2 regions of the Roseobacter sp. EG26 genome follow, and region 1 is predicted to be linked to the other one. Evidence: riboswitches for the same ligand, from Rfam matches in the RefSeq annotation. Region 1 holds a riboswitch; the other holds the start of a gene.
What was found. A riboswitch is a leader RNA that binds a small molecule or an ion and turns the genes downstream of it on or off. The one in region 1 is predicted to bind thiamine pyrophosphate.
Positions count from the first base shown of each region.

Region 1 (12,072 bases):
GTTCCCGAGAAAATCTCCCATGAGTCTTGCGGGTGATTGATGATGTATTGCGTGGCGTTCTCTGTGGCGGCCAGAAAGCGGCGGATCATGTCTGTGTCCATTGTGTCAGGATTGGCGACGTAGATCAGTTCATCATACGGCGGCAGCCCTTCTTCTTCGACATAGAAGCACCGGCCCGGCACGCCTTTGATATCCATTTGATTGAGTTCAAAGTTTCGGAATGCCCCGGTCACAGCATCCACCTGACCTGACATCAGCGAAGGCAAAAGCGACCAGTTCACGTTGATCAGTTCCACATCATCAAGCGTCAGCCCGTGGGTTTTGAGGACATGACCCAACATCGCTTCTTCAACGCCCCCCACAGAGAAACCAACCTTGCCCCCCTTTAGATCGGCGGGAGATGCAATTGGTCCATCGGCAAGCGCCAAAAGGCAGTTGAGCGGCGTCGCGACAAGCGTGCCAACACGCTGCAACGGCAAGCCTTCGTGGATTTGCAGATGCAGTTGTGGCTGATACGAGATCGCCAAACCGGCTTTTCCCGCCGCGACCAGCTTTGGCGGATCAGATGGGTCCGCAGGCGCAATGACCTCGACCTCCAGATCGACATCGGCAAAATAGCCCTTTTCCTGAGCAATGATGACCGGCCCGTGGTCAGGATTGACGAACCAATCCAGCAAAAGTGTCATCTGATCCTGTGCCCAAAGCGGGGCAGCAACAAGGGAAAGGGCCGAAGCGAGCAATACGGACTTCATGAGAATACATCCTTTGATTGGCGGAATAGGCTTGCGAAATGATGGGTGGGCCCGTGGCCAGAACCGACATTGAGTAGATCGGCTTGGGCAATGGCGTTTGCGACATAGGACTTCGCAGCAGCAACGGCCGTTGGGATGTCGTGGGTCACTGCCAACTGGGCAGCAAGGGCCGATGACAACGTGCAGCCCGTCCCATGCGTGTTACGGGTTGGCGTACGGGCGCCTTCAAACCACGTGGCGACATCGGCTGTGACAAGGCAATCAGGGCTATCGTCGTCGCTCAGATGCCCGCCCTTCATCAACACAGCCGTCGGACCAAATGCGCAAAGCGCGCGCCCCTGGCTTTGCATTTCGACGCGCGTCGTTGCCACATCAAGCCCCAGCAAATGGGCCGCTTCGGGAAGGTTCGGCGTCAGGATCGTTGCCATGGGCAACAGCTCATCCCGGACCACGGCAATCGCTTCGGGCTGTAGAAGCGGCGCGCCACCTTTGGCGATCATGACAGGGTCAAGGATGATGGGGACGTCACGACCTGCAAGTGCCTCTCCGAGCGCTTGCGCGATCCCGGCGTTTGCGATCATCCCGATCTTGACGGCATCCACGCTGATGTCATCGAAGACGGCCTTGATCTGGGCCTGCACAAACTCCGGCGGGACAAGGTGGATGCCACTCACACCTTGCGTATTCTGCGCGGTCAAAGCGGTCAGCGCTGCCATGGCAAACGCGCCGTTGGCCGATATGGCCTTGATGTCGGCTTGAATGCCCGCGCCGCCCGAAGGGTCGGAGCCGGCGATACTGAGTACATTTGGGATCATACGAGATCCTCCGTTATCATGAATTTCTGTGCCGCCGCTTTAGGATCAGGTTGTCCGCAGATGGCAGACACCACGGCTTGACCATTTGCGCCGCTGGCCAAGACCTGTGCTTGATGCACCGATTTCAACCCGCCAATCGCGACCGTCGGCAGCGACGTCAAGGCGACCAGCCTTTCTAATCCCTCAAAGCCGATAGGGGCTTCATGATCTGCCTTGGTCGCCGTTCCAAACACCGGTCCAAGACCCAGATAATCAATGATGTCGGGATCTGCCGCCTGTACCGTTTCGATGGTTTCACACGACAGTCCAAGGATTTTACCCGGCCCCAATAAACTGCGCGCCTTCTCGGGGGCCATGTCTCCTTGCCCGATATGCGCACCGTCGACGTCGGCCTCGATGGCGGCGTCCACATCATCGTTGATCACGAGGGGCACGCCCGTCCCTGCGAGGGCAGCCTTGAGATCAACGGCCATTTGCACCCGTTCAGCGGTGCTCGCCTCTTTCGCTCGGAGCTGCACCATGGTGACGCCGCCCGAGACCGCGTCTTGCACCGTTCTTATCAACCCGTAGTCGCGACACAGCGTCGGGTCGGTCACGAGGTAAAGCCGCAGTTTTTGGCGCAATCCGATCATTCCTGGATTGCCCCGGACAATTCGTCGGGTTGTGTGGCGCTGAGGGCATCGAGGAAATGCACTTGAAAACTGCCCGGGCCGTTGGCCTGCTGCGCGGCTTTGGTGCCGGCCACCTTGAAATGCGCCGTCGTCGCAAGTGCTGCGTCGAATGCCGGCCCGCTGGCCGCATAGGCTCCCATCAGGGCTGTTTGGGCGCAGCCCAACGCGGTCACCATCGGCATGATCTCGGACCCGCCTGTGATCTTTGCCGCGCGTGCGCCATCGGTGACAAAGTCTACCGGCCCGGTAACAACAACCACTGCGCAGTAGGCCTCGGCGATAGAGCGTGCAGCGCTTTCAGCAGCACCCACGCTGTCACCACTATCGACACCTTTGCCCGCGCCCGCCTCACCCGCCAGCGCCATGATCTCAGAAGCGTTGCCGCGCAAGATCGTGGGGCGCAGCGCCAAGAGATCCTGTGCAACGCCCTTGCGGAAACCGGAAATGAAATGCGCCACGGGGTCCAAAACCCAAGGCACTTTCTTGTCGTTGGCGGTGCGCGCCGCGGTCAACATGCTGGCAGCCCAGGGGGCGGACACGGTGCCAATATTGATCGTCACCGCGCCACAAATGGGCGAGAACTCGGCAATCTCTTCCTTAGCATGCACCATCGCGGGAGACGCCCCGGCTGCCAGGACCACATTGGCCGCTGTGTTCATCGCCACATAATTCGTGATGCAATGCACCAACGGGTTTTGCGCACGTAGTGTTGTGAGTAGGTCTTGCGGGGCCATGGCGTCTCCTTCTCGGCGGGAAAAGGCGACGACGTTCGGTGAAAATCGGAACGTAACCTCCCTCCGCCAGCATTATCTGGTTCAGGTTCAAAGGGTACGTCTCAGCCTTGCGGCGCCCCCGGTTCGGTTCTGATAGACGAGCCGTGAGAGCTGGTCAAACAACAAACTCTGCCGCTTAGGGAACAGCAACGCCGACCTTACATTTCATAGCCGAAGGGTCCGCTTCGTCCCGCGGCATGTCCTTCGCTCACCCAAGCGCTTTGCGCTCGCAGCGAATGGCAGGTTCGACGGGCTGCACCGCAGAACGGCTACCTGTAGGCGAACGGCCGGTATGGGCCAACCCTTCCGAGCCGGTCAGAAACAGGGACTAGACGCTGCGCCTGCTCCAATGACATCAGTAAACCCGAAAGTTACCGCTGCTGCTCGACGCAGGAATCCCCGCTGGGTCAAACAAGCAAAAACAGAATTGTAACAGATATCTTTAATCCGCCAGCCCGTCGATACTTGGTCAAACCGATTTACCTGTCGCCGCGCCCTGCACGCGCGACCGTGGGCCCAACGTGAGTTGCAGTCAGCACGCTCTAAAACCTGACCACGACATTTCCGATGGTGGATTTGGTGTCGACCGCGTCATGCGCCTCGGCGATTTGATCTGGAGAATAACAGGCATGGATTCGTGCGCGAATGGTGCCCGCAGCGAGCATCCCGCTGAGGTCCGCGATGGCACGGTCCAGAACATTGCGGGGCAGCATGAACACGATGAAAAACGCCATGCGCATCTGCTGGACCACCGCTTCGACCATAGGGAAGTCGCCCGTGAAAGCCTCCGAGCCATAGGCCGCCACGAACCCCCCATTACGCAGAAGGCGCGGCAGCGAGGTCGCGTTCGCCCCGAGATTGACCTCTATGATGTGATCGACGCCGGTGCCGTCGGTGATCTCGTGTACGCGGGCGACGACATCCTCACGCTTGTAGTTGATGACGTGGTGAGCCCCGTTTTGCGCGGCCGCGCGCGCCTTGTCGTCCGAACTGACCGTTGCGATCACCGTGGCCCCTTTGGCCAGAGCGATCTGGATCGCGTAGGCACCAACAGCGCCCGCGCCGCCCTGCACGAGGATCGTCCGACCTCCTACCGCGCCGTCCATCGTGACCGCGTGGTAGGCCGTCAACAGGGGCACACCGAAAGTTGCCCCTTCTTCAAAGGAGACATTATCCGGTAGAGGAACGGCCTGTACTTCAGCGGTCACCGCGTATTCTGCGGCGGTGCCGTCTGCGCCACCCCATTGTGCGAAGTGCAGCCACACCCGCTGCCCGATCCGGCTCTGGGACACCCCTTCTCCGACCGCTTCGATGATGCCCGCCCCATCGTGATGCGGCAGGATGCGCGACCACTTTCCCTGGATCGGAAAGATGCCGGCCCGGGTTTTTGTGTCCGTCGGATTAACCCCCGAGGCCCTTATCCTGACCAGAACCTCACCGGGTTTGGGCTGCGGTTTGTCGATGTCGACGATCTCCAGCACCTCGGATGCTGGGCCTGTTTTCCGGTAGATGACGGCTTTCATTGTCATGGCTCCTGACGTGAATCTTATGGAGGCAAAGCGGGCCCGCTCCGATCAGCACGAATTATGCTGACCCGGCCAGGCCGGTGCGAATTTTGGGGCGTTGGTTAGCGCGCCGGGGCGGGCACGCGGATTGGGCAATCGATGAAGTAGGTCCAGCCGCCATGATCCATCTGTTTGACGACCTCTGTCGAGACGCCGCCGCCCAAAGCATTGCCGTCACGGTCCTCCACGGTCCATGCGCCTTGCAGGATCGCGGTGTCGCCATTGATCATTTCGCCGGAGACGGTGCCTTTGAGATGGACACGGTTGGCGACGAAATCGCGGAAAATTTCCCGCACGCCGGCATGGCCCTCCATCGGTTGTCCATCAGGGTCCATCGCCACCCGGCACTGCGGATGGAACATCGAGACAACGCCCTCCAGATCACCCTCTTTGATAAACTCTGCCACGCGCTCGACAATCTGGTGTGGGCGCTTGGCAATTTTGCGTTTGGCTGTCACGGTCATGTGTTTGGTCCTTGGATCAGTGTTTGGGGGTCAGGCGAAGAGTGCAGGCGTAACGTCGGGTGGCGTGTTGTCGATGTCGAAGAGCAGTTTCCACTCGCCGGCCGCATTGCGCCGATAAGCCAGCAGGACGCGGCCGGTCAGATGGGCATCCTCGGGCGGGGTAACGCCCTGGGGCGGCTCGAAATAGTAAGCCCCCAGAAGCAGTGCCATGTCACCTTCGATGAACGCCGCCTCTTCCTTGTGGTGCAGAGTGCCGTCGATGGCCTCGAAGGCCTGCATGTACCACGGCTTGATCTGGTCGACGCCGCGCATCAGGGGCGCGCCGGCATTGGCGTAGATGCATTCGGGATCGTAGAGCGTAAAGAGCGCGTCAATGTCCTTGGCGTTGAATGCCGCCAGCCAGGTGCTGAGGTTCTCGCGAACCCGGTCAATCTCTTTTGTGTCCAGCATGGGACCCCTTTCTATACTGCGATGCGACCCGTACGGGCCGTCGGTTGAGCGACTCATTTCGATGTGTCAGGGTGACAGGTAGCAATCGACCAATCTGTGTTCTACATGCAGGATTGTGCGTTACTTACACCCATGTAAGTGCGACAATGGGAGGCGATGGATATGCCATTTGAGTTTGATCTCGATACCAGTGTCGGTGACTGCCCGGTCGAGCTTGCCGTCTCGATGATTGGCGGCAAATGGAAGCCGGTTCTGCTGTTTCATCTGATGATGGGAGCCAAGCGGTATTCTGAGCTGCAAAGGCTCGTGCCACGGGCGTCAGACCGTATGCTGACCCGGTCGCTGCGCGAATTAGAAAATGTGGGCCTAGTGAACCGCGAGGTCTTCGCGGAAGTGCCGGTGCGGGTCGAGTACTCGCTCACCCATGACGGCGAAACGCTCTATCCCATTCTGGCCGAGATGAGCAAATGGGGGACGAACAGACAAAAGGTCTGAGACCGGGTGACCACGTCGAACCAGACGATCAGTCAACAGGCAGGAAATGAGGCTGCATCCCGGCATCAATCAAAGTCCGATAATTTTCGGTTTTGAGTCCATAGTTCCGAATGCAGCATTTTACGACAAGGTCGGCATATGCGTCGATCAGAATAATTTGAATAGACGCCTGATCTTCGGCGGCACCGGATTTTTCCTGTGCTATCTATGCGAGCATGCTGTTCGATCTTCCTAATCACAATACGCTCTACAAAGCACTCTTGGCCCGCAATGCCTCCTATGACGGGCAGGTTTATGTCTGCGTCTCGTCAACGGGTGTCTTTTGTCGCCTGACTTGTCCGGCCCGCAAACCCAAGCAAGAGAATTGCACGTTTTTCGGAACTGTCGGGGAATGTATCGAGGCGGGCTACCGGGCGTGCAAGCGTTGCCATCCTCTTGAACCTATGGCCTTGGCTGACCCCGCAATTGCCGCGCTGCTCGCGGCTTTGGATGAGCGACCTGACTATCGTTGGCGGGAAAGCGATATCGAACGGATGGGATTTGATCTTTCGACCATCAGAAGAAGTTTCAAGCGCCAGTTTGGAACGACGTTTCTGGAAATGGCTCGACAGAGGCGACTTAGGGATGGATTCGAGACACTCGTCCATGGTGGTGCGGTGATCGACGGTCAGCTTGACGCTGGTTTTGACTCCGCCAGTGCATTTCGGTCGGCGTTCCTGAAATTGCTTGGTAAAGCGCCTGGCAACTTGTCGGCCGACCCGATGCTCTTTGCTGATTGGGTCCAAACGCCTTTGGGCGACATGGTCTCGGTCACCAGCAAATCCCAACTCCACTTGCTTGAATTCATTGACCGTAAGGCCCTGCCAAAAGAGCTTGAACGACTGAACAGCTTCACGAAGGGCCGCCTTGGCATTGGGCAGACAGAACCCGCCGCGCAGATCAAGGATGAGCTCGCCATGTTTTTCAACGGATCATTATTGGGGTTCCAGACGCCATTGGCCTATCATGGATCGGAGTTCAGCAGCGCGGTCTGGGATGCGTTGCGCGAAATCCCAGCAGGCACAACGTGCAGCTACAGCGACATTGCTGCCCTCATCGGTCGTCCTTTGGCTGTTCGGGCCGTCGCTCGGGCGAATGGCGCGAACCAGATCGCTCTGGTCATCCCCTGTCATCGCGTCATTGGCGCAGACGGTTCGCTGACCGGATACGGAGGGGGTCTTTGGCGCAAACAAAAGCTTTTGGAAATTGAGCGACAATATCTGCCTGAGAGGGCGAAAGGAAATCATCATGTCACAGGCTGAAAAGGCAAAGCACTTTGCGGAACTGCATCAAAGGGGCAATCCGTTGGTGCTCTACAACATTTGGGATGCCGGAGGAGCGAAAGCAGTACAGGAGGCAGGCGCGGCTGCCGTTGCGACGGGCAGCTGGTCCATGGCGGCAGCGCATGGCTACGACGATGGAGAGTCTATCCCGCTGGATTTCGTCCTTAGAATTGTCGAACGCATCTGCGACAGCGTTAATGTCCCGGTGACAGTCGACTTTGAAGGGGGCTATGCGACCGATCCCGATGAGGTTGCTGAGAATGTTCGCGAAGTCATCCGCGCGGGCGCGGTCGGCATTAATTTCGAGGACCGGATCGTAAAGGGTGAAGGGCTGCATTCGATATCCCCACAAGCCGCGCGCATTCGCGCGATCAAAGCCGCCGCTGCTGATGAAAGTATCCCGCTGGTTTTGAATGCAAGAACCGACCTCTTCCTTGGAACCGACCCGGCCAGCCACGAAGCGCACCTGGCAGAGGCCATGGAACGTGCAGCCGCTTATGCAGAGGCGGGTGCCGACTGCTTCTTTGTACCGGGTCTCACAGACACCGCGATAATCTCGCACGTTACAGCGAATGCGGGATTGCCCGTAAATGTCATGATGATGGGCGAACTGAAGTCGATCAAAGATGTCGCCTCCGCGGGCGTGTCTAGAGCAAGCTATGGCCCCGGTCCGTTCTTTGAGTTCCTTGCCAACCTGAAGACGGCTTGCACTTCTATCGAATAGATCGACGCGGTCATTGTTGCAGCCGCAGCGAAAGAGCGCGTCGTCCGCAAACTGTGAATTTGCCGACCTCTTGATTTCGCAGTTGCAGCGAATGGCCGGTCTGACGGGCCGCACCGTAGCATCCTGAGCATCGGGCAAATGGCAGCAAAGGGCTGCGTTGATTGAGAGTGGCTGACGTTGCAATCAGATGATACGCTGCACATTAATGACTGTTTGCATATCCATTTCTTTGGGCGTCTCAATACTCAACACAAAAGGTTCGAGCATTCGTTGGGCCGTCTGAAACAAAAACTATCACATGAACCTCGACCTATTCTCGGATCGCCGCTGCGACGCGCGGTAGAGCGTTTGCGAACTCCTCTTCTTCCAGAAGCGTCCCGTTAAGAGTTAATGGGCTGAGTGATTTGCGCCTCATCGGCTTGCCCGTTCGCATCTGATAGGCGCTCAAAGGGATGTCTTGCAGTGCTATGTAGCCGTCGATGTTACCACCGAATTGCGAAACGTCGAAATTATCAGGGTCTTCCAGAACACTTTCGAACATGGTGCGGCCCTGCAGGATGAGCCAACTTCGGAAGGCTTCGAACGCATCATCAGAGCACCCGCCTTGCAGCAAATATGCCAAAGCCCAGAGATCGCTGCGAAAGGCGCGGCGATTCTGCTCGTGCAAGATTCCGTCAAATGCCTTGATCGCAGTTGGCTTGAAGCGTGCGAGCCTGTTGATCACCGTCTCAATTTGATCGATTTCGTGTGCCTCGTCGGGCGTGCTGATGACCTCCCAAAAGACTGTTATATCCATGGTGCGAGGGTCCGGTTTGCCCTCTGGCCGCTGCCGTTCCTCCGCCTCAACATCAGCGCGGATGGTGGCCAATCGCGCGCATTGCCCGTCGGTCGCTCCGGCCTTCTCAAACAATCCGCGCGCGACGTCTAACTTTGCCAGAAGCCCTGCCTTGAGTTCAGGAATACGTGCGATGTCCCGGCGATGTTCTGCTTCCTGTTGCTTGGCGCTGGCGGCCCAGTTGGATGCGTGCCTGAACCCGCGTCTACGTTCGTCAACCCAGTACCAATAGCCCCAACTCGCCTCAGAAATGGAGGCCCAACAACCGCGAATGACCCGCTGCCCCTGGCCTTCGGCGATGAGCCGATCAATCGCTGGCGGTCTGCCCTCTCCATCAGGATCAAGAGAAATCCGGGCATATTGGGTTTCAATCTCAGCATAGAGCCCTTGCGCGAAATAGTTGTCCTCAAGCTTGGCCGCAGCAGGGGGGATACATGCGAATGAGCTGGCAACCTCCAAGGTAAGCCGGTCTGCGTGATACAGGTTCGAGACATGTTCATGCAGTCGTTCCAAATCTTTGGCCAAACTGTCATAGCGCGGACGAAACACCTCATTTTTGATTAGCTCTATATTTTCGTACACGTCCGATTGACCTTCTGCTGCAAAGGCAACCATCGCCCCAAAATTGTAAAAGCACAACGGGCTCTGTTCCTGCTAAACAGGCGTTGGACCTAGAAGAGTAAATGACAGGTTTGTCCGCATTGTGAATTCGAACTCGTCTGGATTTTGCACCGGAAGCGAATGGCTGGCTCGGTCAAGCCGCACTGCGGCGCGACCTGACACGATGAATGGCTGGCTCGGGCCGTTACGACGAGGTCGAGGCCGTGAATTGGCAGATACTGGACCGCGTCCAAGATCGGCTTCGGGCCGATTGTGTTGAAAAACTCCGTTTTTTGGGAGAATGGGTGAAAAACTGGCGCATAGAACGTCTCTCCGAAAATTCATCGAGGGGGTCGGCACAAGACCGGCATCGGCGATGACGGAGGCGCTCAGAGGCTCCTGCAGGTACACGGCATCAAGTTCGTGTCTGCAATGGATTCTGGCAGAAAAATGCAGTTGTCAAATTTTCGAGTTTTTCAACACAATCAGCCCGAAGTGACCGATGCTGCGGCCTGCGCGAAGAACCCGTAATGCACCAAACGCCGTGATTGACAAACTCCAGGCGGCCCAATCGTGCGCCTTGGGCGCATGACTTGTCGCGGCAGACATTCGCGGCGTTTAAGACGCTAATGTCTCAGCGAAGTCACGGATCGAAAGACATTGTCGTCATCTGGTATCTGCGCCTCAATTGCGTTTGTAGATAGCATTTGCATCACAAGAGCTTTGAAGCTGAAGCGCTTCGTGGCTTCCAGCGTTAATGTTGGCGAATACACATTCTTTGTGTTTTGCTCAGATCATCCTGATCAAGGCGATGGTCCTTCAGGAGATCTCTCTCACTCCGACGATCTGAGGTACCCGCGTCGCTCAACCTCAGGAAATGCGTCGCCGCGTCGCACATAGGTCGTGTTCTGAGCCAAAGGGCGAGGCATGAAATCCCAGATTTCCTCGCGTCCCGTGCTGAGTGCCCGGTCAATTAGTTTTCGGTTGATCTGTGACTGGATCACATCGTCGAGCAGAGTATCAAGCGGCCATGTGTTTTCTGCCAATGCGGTCAGGTCACCCTCGGCCGGATGGCCTTGATCAGCCAGATTGGCCAGTTCCATCGGATCTGCGGCGAGATCAAAAAGCTGCGCCGGATAGGCGCGTGACAATGTCAGTTTCATGTTGTCCTTTCGCACACATACGCGCGGGGCGGACGTCCCCCCGTCGATGTGCTCTACGAACACGGGCGCATCATGCAATTTCCCACGCATAGCCGGCATCAGATCATGCCCGTCCAACGGGGTCTTGATCTCGGAGTGTGGGATGCCGGCGATTGCAAGCAGCGTCGGGAATACATCCAGCAATGACACCGGCGCGCTTATGCGAGACGGCGGGATGTCGGGGTGCGATATAATCAGCGGCACCTTAATCGCGGGATCGAAGAGCGTCTTTTTGAACCACATGCCGCGCTCACCAATCATGTCGCCGTGGTCGGAAGCAAATAGGATCACCGTGTCATCGGCAAATCCACTGTCGCGGAGGGACTGTATGAGGGACCCGAACAGATCATCGACATAGGAGATCATGCCGTAATACCCGCGCCGCGCATTGCCGTAATCCTGATCCGTCAGGTCGCATTTATCCTGTCCGTAATGGTAGTATAGCGACCGGCTGTGTGGGTCTCGGTCTTCCACGGGAATGAACGGAACTCGGGGGGCGTCCAACCCCTCGTCCTCGTAGCGATCCCAGCACTCTTGCGTGGCCATGTAGGGATCATGCGGGTGGGTCAGCGAGACTGTCATCATAAATGGCCGCCTGTCATCCGATCGCGCCCGTGCAAACAATTCACGTTTAGCGTGGTGGATTACGTCTTCATCATAGTCGATCTGCATCGAACGTGCGACGGGACCCGCGTCCCTAACGGTGTCGATGGTGGAGACACCAAAAGTATAAGTGCGCTCTTCGTCATTGTTGTAATCGCGGAAATCAGCGTCTGGTGTCCATGACATATCGGCGGGGTAGATTTCGGTGGTTAGACGCTCTTCGAAACCGTGGTATTGGTCCGGTCCAACAAAGTGCATCTTGCCCGCGATACAGGTGTAGTAGCCCGCCGCGCGCAGGTAGTGGGCGAAGGTGGGCGTCGATGCGGTGAATTCTGCGCCGTTGTCATATGCCCCAATGCGCGATGGTATACGCCCTGACATCATGCCGAACCGAGATGGCGCACAAAGTGGGTAGGGACAATAGGCGTTTTCGAACACAGTGCCGCGCGCGACCAACGCATCTATGTTGGGGGTCTTGCAAACCGTGCCCCCATAGGCATTCAGGACGAAGGACGTCAGCTGATCGCACATGAAAAGTAGGATGTTGGGCTGTTTCATATCAGCGCGAAACCTCTTCCTTGATCAAGGCTTTATAGAGAGTCTGGATTCGCTTGGTCATGGGGCGCTCATCGGAGCCGATGGGTTTGCCATCAATCGCGGCTACCGGTGTCTGCGCGCCGAAGGTGCCTGTCAAAAACGCTTCATTCGCGCCATAGGCCTCGTAGAGCGAGTAGTTCTTTTCAAAGACCGGAATGTCATTTGTACGACACAGATCAATGACTTTCTGGCGAGTGACGCCGT
Region 1 is NZ_JBNBLH010000016.1:8,854-20,925, forward strand. Features, by position in the region: gene ACOTTU_RS22420 (ABC transporter substrate-binding protein) at 1-752, opposite strand, end outside; gene thiD (bifunctional hydroxymethylpyrimidine kinase/phosphomethylpyrimidine kinase) at 749-1,567, opposite strand; gene thiE (thiamine phosphate synthase) at 1,564-2,199, opposite strand; gene thiM (hydroxyethylthiazole kinase) at 2,196-2,972, opposite strand; TPP riboswitch at 3,014-3,102, opposite strand; gene ACOTTU_RS22440 (NADPH:quinone reductase) at 3,554-4,534, opposite strand; gene ACOTTU_RS22445 (YybH family protein) at 4,639-5,040, opposite strand; gene ACOTTU_RS22450 (YybH family protein) at 5,071-5,490, opposite strand; gene ACOTTU_RS22455 (winged helix-turn-helix transcriptional regulator) at 5,653-5,985, shown strand; gene ACOTTU_RS22460 (bifunctional transcriptional activator/DNA repair enzyme AdaA) at 6,201-7,286, shown strand; gene ACOTTU_RS22465 (isocitrate lyase/PEP mutase family protein) at 7,273-8,031, shown strand; gene ACOTTU_RS22470 (DUF4240 domain-containing protein) at 8,342-9,379, opposite strand; gene betC (choline-sulfatase) at 10,300-11,829, opposite strand; gene ACOTTU_RS22480 (aminotransferase class IV) at 11,831-12,072, opposite strand, start outside.

Region 2 (12,072 bases), on a different contig from region 1:
GCCTTACCGATGCGGTCCTGATCGCTTGCCGACAATTTCAGGTCCGGCCGAATGCCAAGCCCGATGTTTTTGGCAATGCTGAGATGCGGGAACAGGTTGTTATCCTGAAACAGCATCGCAATCGGACGTTCGCCCGGTGCCGCATGGGTGATGTTTTGGTTCCGCCACCACAGTTTGCCGCCGCGCAGCGGCAAAAACCCTCCAATCGCACCAAGCAGGGTGGATTTTCCGGCACCGGAGGGTCCGATCACGGCGGTTTTACGTCCCGGCTCGACGCTGAAACCGGCCTTCAGGGCAAAATTTCCCTGAGACATCACAACATCTTCAAGCTTCAGCACGCCAGCGGCCTCCCTTGTCGCAGAGCCAGAAAAGCCCCAATGCCATCGCGAGCAGCAGCAAGGCCGCGCCGGCAGCGGCCTCGGTACGATACGCGCCCATCAAGCGGTACATCTGCAACGGCAGTGTTGCCCGGTCCGGGTCCGCAAAAAGGGCGATGACACCAAGATCCCCGACCGATAACGCGCCGGTCAAACCCGCAGCAAAACCGATTTGAGCGCGCAACCGCGGCAGCACCAGCCACCGCCAGGCGGACCAACCGCGCAGGCCCAAAGAGCGCGACAGACGGTCGAAGGTAACCAGTGTATCGCGCATCGGCGGCACAAGTATCCGCAGGGCAAAAGGCAGCGCCATCATCGCATTGATGAGCGCGGTCACCGGCAGGGCCAAAGGCACCGGGTCGGCAATCGGATTGATCAGAATGAACCAGCCGGTGCCGATCATCAGGGGCGAGGCGGAAAGACCGATCAGCCCGATGGCTTCGGCACCACCTGCCCTGCGCGAGCTAATCCATCCGGCCATTGGCAGTGCAATGATCAGCAGGGTAAGGATACTGAGCACCGCAACACCAAGCGAATTCCCCGCCGTTTTCCACACGACCGCAGGCATTTCCGGCAGACCTTGCAAACCGGCCAGAACAATCGCCAGAAGCGGCAGCAGCAGGAACGCGCTGCCCAATGCGATGACAATTGCGTCCAGAACCTGTTGCAGGCCCGACCGCGCATCCCAGCGTTGCAGGGTGCGGTCCAGACCGGCGCCAAGCGGGAAATTCGGGATAATCCACAGCGCGATCAACGCAGCCCCCCCGGCAATAAAAAGCTGAATAAGCGACAGCAATGCCGCCCGGGCGAGGTCGAAATCAAACCGGAACGCCTGATAGATGGCCAGTTCGATGGTTGTCGCACGCGGTCCGCCGCCCAGCGTGAGGGCCACGGCAAAACTGGTCAAACAGATGACGAACACCAGCGCTGCCGCCCCGGGCACGATTTGCACCAGCAATGGGTATTCCAGGGTGCGCCGGATCATCCGAGGCGGTAAATTGAGCTGGGCGGCCAACCGAAACCGCTCGGCTGGGATGCTCTGCCAGCCTTGCAGCAGGAGCCGCGTTGCCAGTGGCAGATTGAAAAAAACATGGGCCAGAACCACGCCGTGCAGCCCGTAAATTGAAAGCGGGGGTACCCCAAAATAGCCCAAAGCGGCATTTGCCCAGCCTGATCGGCCAAAGACAGTCAAGAGCCCGAGTACTGCGACAATCACAGGCAGGATGAACGGGGCTCCCAACAGGGTGATCAGAAAACCGCGCCCGATAAACCGTCGCCTGGCCAGCGCCCGGGCCAAGGGAATGGCGCAGAGTACAGAAATCAATGCCGACAGGATCGCCTGCACCACCGTAAAGCGGATCGCGGCCCATTCGGCAGGTCCGATACCGCGCCCAACCTCGGCGCGCAATCCAATGCCCAGAAAGGACAGCAGGACCGCCACGACGACAAAGCCACCCGCGACGATCCCGGTGGTGCCGATTACTGGCTGAGCGCGCTGCGCCATGTCTCAATCGCTTCAGCCTGCAGGCTGGCTGCTTCTTCTTCCGAATAGAAGAGGACCTTCTCCGGCAGCGCCAGTTGCGCCCAGCCTTCGGGCCACTGGTCCTTGGGCAGCGCTGACGGCAGGGACCAATTGGCGGTCGGGATCATCTGTTGGAAATCCTGCGACAACACATAGGCCATGAAGGCGTCGGCCAGTTCCGGCTGGTCGGTCTGGGCGATTTTGCCGACGGTTTCGACCATGAAATAGTGACCTTCGGGGAAGATCGCGGCCTTCTTGGTGAAATCGTCCTCAGCGAACATGTGATAGGCGGGCGAGGTCGTGTAGCTCAGCACCATGTCAACCTCCCCATCGGTGAACATGCCGTAGCTGGCGGACCAATCTTTGGTCACCGTGAGGATTTTAGGGGCAAGTTTTGTCCAGACATCCGCGGCTTCTTCGCCGTAAACGGCCTGAACCCAGAGCACCAGCGCCAGACCGGAGATGGACGTGCGCGGGTCCTGAATGACCAGTTTCACGTCATCAGACATGTCCAGAAGCGCGTCGAAACTCGCGGGCGGCGCGTCCATCGTTGTCTCATTGTAGATGAACGCCGTGTGGCCGTAGTTGAAAGGCAGGAATGTGTTATCCGTCCATTCGATCGGCAATGTCAGAGCGCCGTTGTCCTGACCATGTGGCGCAAACAACCCCGTCGCGCGGGCCTTTGCCGTGACGTCGGAGGTCAGGCCGATGACAACGTCGGCCTTGGTGCGCTCTCCTTCGAGCAACAGTCGCGGCAGCAGATCGCCGGTGGCAAATTGCAGATCGCAGTTGCAGGTTTGCTCGAACCCGGCTTCGATCTTGGGGCCGGGACCCCATTCGGAGGTGAAATAATCACCCGCATAAACGGTCAGCACCGGGGTGTCGGCCCCGGCTTGAGTGGCCAGCAACAGGCTGGTGACAAGAAGAGTTCTTCGCATGATCAGTCCTTTCAAATGCGTCGAACGGCGAAAGAGGATGATCAGCTCACCTTCCCTCCGCCGGTCTTAACCGGTTCAGGTTCTACGGGTCCGCGCATATGCACATCTCAGCCGGAAAGGCCCCCCGAGGTAAGGCGACAGGTAGTGCGGTTGCGCGGGATTGGCAAGCGATAAGCTCTTGAGGCGACCCGCCTGCCCCGCTAAGCACCGGGATCAAAGGAGCGTTTCATGTCGATCAACAGCTTTGGCCACCTATTCCGCGTTACCACATGGGGTGAAAGTCACGGACCTGCGCTGGGGGCGACCGTGGATGGATGCCCGCCGGGTATCGCCATTGATGAGGCGATGATCCAGCAGTGGATGGACAAACGCAAACCCGGCCAGAACAAATACACCACGCAGCGGCGTGAAGCGGATGAGGTCAAAATCCTGTCCGGCGTATTTGAGGGTCAGACCACAGGCACGCCGGTGCAATTGTTGATCGAGAACACCGACCAGCGATCCAAAGATTACGGTGACATCAAGGACAAGTTCCGCCCGGGCCATGCAGACATCACCTATTTTCAGAAATACGGGGTGCGTGACTATCGCGGTGGTGGGCGCTCCAGCGCGCGCGAAACGGCAGCGCGGGTTGCGGCTGGGGGTCTTGCGCGCGCAGCAATTGCGGCGATGGCTCCAAAGATTGAGATCAAGGGGTACATGACCCAGATGGGTCCGCATCAGATCGACCGGGCGCGATTTGACTGGAACCAGATCGACCAGAACCCCTTTTGGGTCCCGGATGCGCAGGCCGCCGCGGATTGGGCCGACTATCTGGACAAGCTGCGCAAGTCAGGCAGTTCCGTCGGCGCGATCATAGAGGTTGTGGCACGCGGTGTGCCCGCCGGGCTGGGCGCGCCGGTCTATGGTAAGCTAGACACGGATCTGGCAGCGGCAATGATGAGCATCAATGCGGTCAAGGGCGTCGAGATTGGTGAAGGCATGTCCGCCGCGATGCTCACCGGTGAGCTGAACGCCGATGAGATCACAATGGGTCCGGATGGGCCTGAATATAGCTCCAACCACGCGGGCGGTATTCTGGGTGGTATCAGCACAGGTCAGGACATTGTCGTGCGCTTTGCGGTCAAACCAACATCCAGCATTCTGACCACGCGCCGCACGATCACCAAGTCGGGCGAAGAGACCGAGATCATCACCAAGGGTCGGCATGATCCTTGTGTGGGTATCCGCGCTGTCCCGGTTGGCGAAGCGATGATGGCCTGTGTTCTGCTCGATCATATGTTGCTGCATCGCGGTCAGATCGGCGAAAATCGCGGGCACATTGGTTAGGCGCCGTCCATCTCCAACAGGCGTCTGATGCTGTCGACGCTTTGCTCGACGATGCCCAGCGGCATGCGGGAGCGGGCCAGCACGCGCAGCCCGATGTATTGGGTCAACAGGACATTGGCGATGGCGCGACGCTCGACGTCCGGCATTTCTGCGTGCAGGGGAGAATCGTTCAAAGCCGCTTCCAAACCTTCGCGAATGCCACTCATGCCCTTTTCGACCGCTGCTGCGATATCCGGATCAGACATTTCATAGCCCGCGGCCGCAGAGCATAACAAACACCCGCGCGTATCGCCTGCTGCCACTGCCGCGCAAAGAGCGGCGAAAAGGCTGAGAATTCTATCACGACCATCCGGCACAGAGCTATCCGTGAGACAGGCTTTGGCCGCACCGACAGCTTCCTCCTCGTAATGGGCAAGCACCAGAAGAAAAAGCGTTTTCTTATCCTTGAAGGCCTTGTAGAGGCTGCCGCGCGTCAACCCCATGCCATCGAGCAAGTCAGGCAGTGACGCTTCCAGATAGCCTTTTTCCCAAAAGACATTGGCGGCCTTTTTGATCGCGTCATCTGTCTTGAACTCTCGAGGCCGTGCCATTTCTTACTCCTGTGCGCCAGCATCAATATAGTTCGGAACCAATCGTTACACAATTCACGCAAACGTGTATTGTACTAAGTGGTTCCAAATCCTAACTTGCCGCTATCACAAACCGCAACAGCCTGAAAATAGAAAGACTGGTTCCATGAAAATCATCCTCAACGCGTTCCTTGCTCTCGGCCTTACTGTCCTTGCAACCTTTGGTGCCGCTGCTGAAACTTCCGGCAGTTTCATCGGTAAAAGCGACCACATTACAACCGGCGGTGTAACGGTCGTGAAAAACGCCGATGGTACCGCAACGGTGATTCTGGACGAAAAATTCTCGCTGGATGGCGCGCCTGACCCCCGCGTGGCCTTCGGTAAGGATGGCAGCTATGCACCAGAAGCAGATCTGGGCGTGCTGCAAAATCTGAACGGCAAACAGGTCTACACCGTGCCTGCTTCCGTAAATGTAGATGACTACAATGAAATCTACATCTGGTGCCTGAAATTCTCGGTTCCGCTTGGCGTCGCAGCCCTGAACTGAGAATAAAGGAGGATCAAGCGTGGCATCCCTTGCGCGCTTGATCTTTCACCACCACGGGCGCAAGAGAGGCCCATGGCCCAAGACCTCACTCAAAATCGCCCCGGCCGCGCTATTGCTTTAAAGCTCTGCGCGGTTTTTCTGTTCATGGTGATGGCGGCCATCATCAAAAGTGTTTCAGGCGAAGTACCGCCCGGTGAGGCGGTGTTTTTCCGGTCCTTGTGCGCCATGCCCATTATTGCCTTATGGCTCTGGCAGCGCGGTCAGCTCCGCGAAGGATTGATCCCTTCCAACCTCATGGGCCACGTCTGGCGCGGGGTTTTCGGGACCACCGCCATGGGCCTGACCTTCGCCGGGCTTGGTCTTCTGCCGTTACCTGAAGTCACCGCAATCGGATATGCATCGCCCATGTTCACGGTGCTTTTCGCGGCGGTACTGCTGGGCGAGAAGGTCCGGATATTTCGCCTCTCTGCGGTTGCGCTTGGTCTTGTGGGCGTCATGATCGTCATGGCACCGCGCCTGAGTGTCGGATCCGATGATCTGTCACAAGCCGCGACGCTAGGGGCCATCATGGTTCTGGTGGCCTCGATCTTGCGGGCCCTCGTGCAAATCCACGTCAGACGGCTGGTCAAGACCGACCACACGGCAGCGATTGTCTTTTACTTCTCTGCCACGGCAACTTGCCTTGCCTTGCTCTCCGCGCCCATCGGGTGGGTTGTCGATCACCCGTCCTTTGTCTGGGTCTGGCCCGACAGATCGGTATTTATTTGGCTGGTGACCGCAGGGCTCGTGGGCGGGGTTGCGCAAATCATGGTCACGTCGTCCTATCGTTTTGGCGGCGCTTCCATGCTGGCACCTTTTGACTATGCCTCGATGATCTTTGCCAGCATCATAGGCTATGTGGCGTTTAGCGAAGTCCCCACCGGCCCGATCATCCTCGGTGCCACCCTTGTCATCGCAGGCGGCGTGCTGATCATTTGGCGAGAACGTCAATTGGGGCTGGACCGCAGCAAATCCAAGCCCAATATGCCACCTTCAGGTGCCCCCTAACCAGAGGATCAGGAAATGAGCGACCCAGAGACCCACAAGGAAAAGATGAAAGAAGTGCAGGCCAAGCACCGCGCAAAGGTTGCCGAGTTACAGGACCCGGAAAAGGGGCTGGTGCTGGTACATACTGGCAACGGCAAGGGAAAGTCTTCCAGCGCTTTTGGTGTGGTCATCCGCGCGCTTGGATGGAAGCAGAAAGTGGGCGTTGTCCAGTTTATCAAAGGCAAGTGGATTACCGGAGAACGGCGGTTTTTCGACCAGTTGGGCGATGTGACCTGGCATACGATGGGCGAAGGGTTCACCTGGGATACGCAAGACAGGGAGCGCGATATTGCCGCGGCCCAGGCCGCATTTGGCAAGGCTGTCCAGATGATGGAGAGCGGGGATTATGACCTGATCGTGCTGGACGAGATCAACATCGCGCTGCGCTACGACTATCTCGACGTGGCACAGGTCATCGAGAGCCTGAAAGGCCGTGACAAGCGCACCGGCGTCATCCTGACTGGTCGCAATGCAAAACCTGAACTGATGGAATTTGCCGATCTGGTCACCGAAATGACCGAGGTGAAGCACCCTTACAAAGCAGGCATCAAAGCGCAACGCGGCGTCGATTTCTGACCCCGATCAAGGACTTCGGCGGGCGGCATTGCCACCCGCCAATGAACTTTCAGGCGCGTACAAGCTTTTCGTAGCTTTGGGCGATTTCGCGGGTGATGCTGCCCACCTCGAAGTTATAATCGCCGATTTGCCCGACAGGGGTGACTTCTGCAGCAGTACCCGTCAGCCAGCATTGCTCGAACCCTTCCAATTCTTCGGGCATGATGTGCCGCTCGTGCACCTTGATCTGACGATCCTTTAGCATGCCCACAACGGTCTGGCGGGTGATCCCATTGAGGAAACAGTCGGGGTCCGGCGTGTGAACCTCACCGTCCTTGACGAAGAAAATATTCGCCCCCGTGGCTTCGGCAACATAACCGCGATAGTCGAACATCATCGCATCAGAGCACCCTTTCGCCTCCGCCGCGTGTTTTGACATGGTGCAGATCATGTAAAGACCGGCGGCCTTGGCGTGGCTGGGGATCGTCTCGGGGCTGGGGCGCTTCCATTTGGAGATGTCGAGCTTGGCGCCCTTCATCTTGGCATCCCCGTAATATGCACCCCATTCCCAGGCAGCGATCGCCAGTTGCACAGGGTTACGCGCAGAGGCTACCCCCATGTCTTCACCAGCTCCGCGCCATGCGATGGCGCGGACATAGGCGTCCTGCAGCCCACTTGCGGCCAGAACTTCGACCTTTGCGGCTTCGATCTCGTCCACCGTGTAGGGGATTTCGAAATCTATCATCTGTGCTGATCGGATCAGGCGTTCGGAATGTTCCCGACTCTTGAAAATCTTGCCGTTGTAGGCGCGCTCACCCTCAAAGACGGACGAAGCATAGTGCATTGCATGCGTCAGAATATGGACATTGGCCTCGCGCCATTCGATCATTTGGCCATTCATCCAGATCTTGCCGTCGCGGTCATTGTAAGCGCCTGCCATCGTCTTTCCTTCCCTAGGTTCGCCGCCAGATTTGCATTTATTGCGCCAGATACGTCCGATACGGACATAATATTGCGCAAAAGATGCGATTCGATAGCCGTTCACTCTTGGAATGTCAACAACACTGACATATACTGGCTCAAGTTGATTATTGTATTTTGAGGCAAACCGATGGCAGACGGGCGATCAACAACAGCCCAAAGCGGTGAAAACCTTCTGTTTTTGACCGACGAGCAGCTACGGCAGGGTATTGAGGCAATGTTTTTTGCCTACCGCGGATTTACGGCTGATCCAGACCGTATCCTCAGCGATCTGGCCTATGGTCGTGCGCATCATCGCGCCGTGCACTTCATCAACCGTGCGCCGGGCACGACGGTCAATAACTTGCTCAATATACTCGGCGTGACCAAACAGTCGCTCAACCGCGTCCTTCGTACGCTCATCGAAGATGGACTGGTTGAAAGCAAGGTCGGTAAAGTGGATAAACGCGAAAGGCATCTGTTTCTGACCGAGGATGGTCAGGCGTTGGAGCAGAAGCTGTCAGACGCCCAACGCGCGCGGATGCGGATGGCATTCAGAGATGCCGGACCCGAAGCCGTCGCAGGGTTTCGAACGGTGTTGGAGGCGATGATGGACCGGGAAATGCGTTTTGCGTACACGCGGCTGAGGGACAGCGGCACATGAGTGATATGGACGCCCATCTGCTGATTGTAGATGATGATGAGCGCATTCGGACATTGCTGCAAAAGTTTCTGATGCGGAACGGGTTTCTGGTCACGGCAGCACGCGACGCGGAACACGCGCGGCGCATTCTGTCCGGTCTGGATTTTGATCTGATCGTTCTGGATGTGATGATGCCGGGCGAAGACGGGCTGACCCTGACGAAGTCTCTGCGAGAATCCCGCGCCGTGCCGATCCTGTTGCTGACGGCAAAAGGTGAAACCGGCAATCGGATCGAAGGATTGGAAGCGGGTGCGGACGATTACCTCGCCAAGCCCTTCGAGCCAAAGGAGCTGTTGTTGCGCATCAATGCAATCCTGCGCCGGATGCCCGAAGCGCCCGCCGATCAGATTGCGCCCAAGGTGCTGTCGCTTGGGGCCATTCGCTACGATATGGAGCGTGGCGAGATGTGGCAGGGCGAAGACCTTGTGCGGCTGACCGCCACAGAGATGCAGTTGATGAAAATCTTCTCTGCCAGTTGCAACGAACCGATCAGCCGCGCCAAACTGGTCGAGGAACTGGGGCGCGATCGCGGACAAGCGCAGGAACGCGCCGTAGATGTTCAGATTACCCGGCTGCGGCGCAAGATCGAGGAAGACCCCAAGCAACCGCGCTATCTGCAAACCGTGCGGGGTGCCGGATACATGCTGGCACCCGAATAACCCGACATTGTTGACCGGACGGACTGGCAACGCCCGCACTTGGGCGCTATGGTCTGCAACGACTTTGGAACAGGAAAGCGGCAATGACGGACACGCCCGTAGGTGAAATGAGTTTCGAACAAGCGATGGCCGAGCTGGAAAAGGTTCTGGGCCAGCTCGAACGTGGCGATGTGGCCCTGGATGAGAGCATCGCCCTTTACGAACGCGGCGCTGCGTTGAAAGCCCGCTGTGAAACCAAGCTCAAGGAAGCTGAGGAAAAGGTTGCCGCCATCACACTGGATGGTGACGGAAACGCGGCAGGCACGACACCGGTCGAAGGGCTCTGAGCATGTTTGCCGACCGTCTGAGCGCGTCTGCTCAGGCCATCCAAAAGCATTTCGACCTTGTTCTGGCAGCCCTGGACGATGTGCCTGTGGTGGACGCCATGGCCCATGCGACCCATGGCGGTAAGCGGTTGCGTGGTTTTCTGGTACTGGAAAGCGCCCGCCTGCATGGCATTGACGCGACCCATGCCATTTGGCCTGCCACCGCCATTGAAGCGTTGCACGCCTATTCGCTGGTGCATGATGATCTGCCGTGCATGGACGATGATGACATGCGACGGGGGCGTCCGACTGTGCATAAGAAATGGGATGAAGCCACGGCCGTTCTGGCAGGGGATGCACTTCAAACCCTCGCCTTTGAACTGGTGAGCCGCGCCGAGACCAGCGCCAAACCGTCGGTGCGCGCAGATCTGGTGTTGCGTCTGGCGCGCGCCAGCGGTGTGCAGGGTATGGTCTTGGGCCAGGCATTGGACATTGCGGCGGAAACAGCGGCAGAGCCTCTGACACTGGCCGAGATCACGACACTCCAGCAGGGCAAGACCGGTGCCTTGATCGAATGGTCAGCGACGGCTGGTGCCGCAATGGCTGAGGCCGATACAACCCCTCTGCAATCCTATGCACGCGCGCTGGGGTTGGCGTTTCAGATCGCAGATGACGTGCTGGATGTCACCGGAGACAGTGCAACCGTGGGCAAGGCGGTGGGCAAAGACGCCAGCGCCGGCAAAGCCACCTTTGTTTCGCTCCTGGGGCTGGATACCGCACGTCAAAGGGCCGCTGACCTGATTGACCAAGCCTGCGACAGCCTGGCGGGTTACGGAAATGATGCCAACACACTAAAAGAGGCTGCGCGTTTCGTTGTTACGCGCGCGCATTGAGAGCTTTGCTATGACGTCAGACAGACCGGACACACCCTTGCTGGACACGATCAATCGACCGGCTGACATGAAACAACTGTCGGATCGGCAGTTGACACAACTGGCCCGTGAATTGCGGTCGGAAACTGTCTCGGCGGTATCCGTCACCGGCGGGCATCTGGGAGCAGGCCTGGGTGTGGTGGAACTGACCGTTGCGCTGCATGCTGTCTTTGACACGCCACGCGACAAGATCATCTGGGATGTCGGCCACCAATGTTATCCGCACAAAATCCTGACCGAGCGGCGCGACCGCATCCGTACGCTGCGCATGAAGGATGGGCTCAGCGGTTTTACCAAGCGCAAGGAATCTCCCTACGATCCTTTTGGGGCGGCACATAGCTCCACCTCGATTTCTGCCGCTCTGGGCTTTGCTGTTGCCCGCGACTTGGGAGGCGTTGTGCCCGAAGGTCTGGGTGATGCGATCGCCGTGATCGGTGATGGGTCGATGAGCGCTGGCATGGCCTATGAAGCAATGAACAACGCGGGCCATCTGAAAAAACGGCTGATTGTCATTCTGAACGATAATGAAATGTCCATCGCGCCGCCGGTGGGGGCGATGTCCACCTACCTCAGCCGACTTTATGCCGAAGAACCCTTTCAGGACTTTAAGGCTGCCGCCAAGGGGGCGGTGAGCCTGTTGCCCGAACCCTTCAGAGAAGGGGCCAAACGTGCCAAGGATATCCTCAAAGGCATGGCCGTTGGGGGCACGCTCTTTGAACAACTGGGGTTTTCCTACCTAGGCCCCATTGATGGGCACGATATGGATCAGCTGCTGCCGGTGTTGCGCACTGTGAAGGCGCGGGCGACCGGCCCCATCCTGATCCATGTATTGACTAAGAAAGGCAAAGGCTACGAGCCTGCCGAAACCGCGCGTGACAAGGGGCATGCGACCGCCAAATTCGACGTGATTACAGGCGAGCAGAAAAAAGCTCCCTCCAACGCGCCAAGCTACACGCGCGTTTTTGCCGACAGCCTGCTACAGGAAGCCGCCGAGGATGACAGGATTTGTGCCATCACGGCTGCCATGCCCGATGGCACCGGCCTGAACCTTTTTGCCGAAAGATATCCCAGCCGATGCTTTGATGTGGGTATCGCGGAGCAGCACGGCGTGACTTTTTCTGCCGGGCTGGCGGCGGGCGGCATGAAGCCCTTCTGCGCGCTTTATTCGACCTTCTTGCAGCGCGGGTACGATCAGGTGGTGCATGACGTGGCCATTCAACGCCTGCCTGTGCGCTTTGCCATTGACCGTGCCGGATTGGTCGGGGCGGACGGGGCCACCCATGCCGGTGCCTTTGACGTCGCCTACCTCGCCAATCTGCCGGGTTTTGTGGTGATGGCCGCCGCCGATGAGGCGGAGTTGAAACATATGGTGGCGACCGCCGCCGCCTATGATGACGGACCCATCGCCTTCCGCTTTCCCCGCGGTGAAGGTCAGGGCGTGGAGATGCCAGAGCGCGGCACACCACTTGAGATTGGCAAGGGGCGGATCATCGCTGCGGGCGCACGCGTTGCACTCTTGTCTTTTGGCACCCGTCTGGCGGAAGTCGAGAAGGCAGCAGAAACCCTGAGGACGCGAGGGATCACACCGAC
Region 2 is NZ_JBNBLH010000015.1:41,663-53,734, reverse strand. Features, by position in the region: gene ACOTTU_RS22285 (ATP-binding cassette domain-containing protein) at 1-338, opposite strand, end outside; gene ACOTTU_RS22280 (thiamine/thiamine pyrophosphate ABC transporter permease ThiP) at 325-1,881, opposite strand; gene ACOTTU_RS22275 (thiamine ABC transporter substrate-binding protein) at 1,857-2,837, opposite strand; TPP riboswitch at 2,873-2,974, opposite strand; gene aroC (chorismate synthase) at 3,066-4,166, shown strand; gene ACOTTU_RS22265 (TetR/AcrR family transcriptional regulator) at 4,163-4,756, opposite strand; gene ACOTTU_RS22260 (DM13 domain-containing protein) at 4,902-5,282, shown strand; gene ACOTTU_RS22255 (DMT family transporter) at 5,355-6,329, shown strand; gene cobO (cob(I)yrinic acid a,c-diamide adenosyltransferase) at 6,345-6,944, shown strand; gene ACOTTU_RS22245 (branched-chain amino acid aminotransferase) at 6,994-7,863, opposite strand; gene ACOTTU_RS22240 (MarR family winged helix-turn-helix transcriptional regulator) at 8,035-8,547, shown strand; gene ACOTTU_RS22235 (response regulator) at 8,544-9,245, shown strand; gene ACOTTU_RS22230 (exodeoxyribonuclease VII small subunit) at 9,329-9,571, shown strand; gene ACOTTU_RS22225 (polyprenyl synthetase family protein) at 9,574-10,443, shown strand; gene dxs (1-deoxy-D-xylulose-5-phosphate synthase) at 10,454-12,072, shown strand, end outside.
Region 2: linked by a shared signal. The riboswitch ahead of ACOTTU_RS22275 (thiamine ABC transporter substrate-binding protein) and the one ahead of thiM (hydroxyethylthiazole kinase) in region 1 are both predicted to bind thiamine pyrophosphate.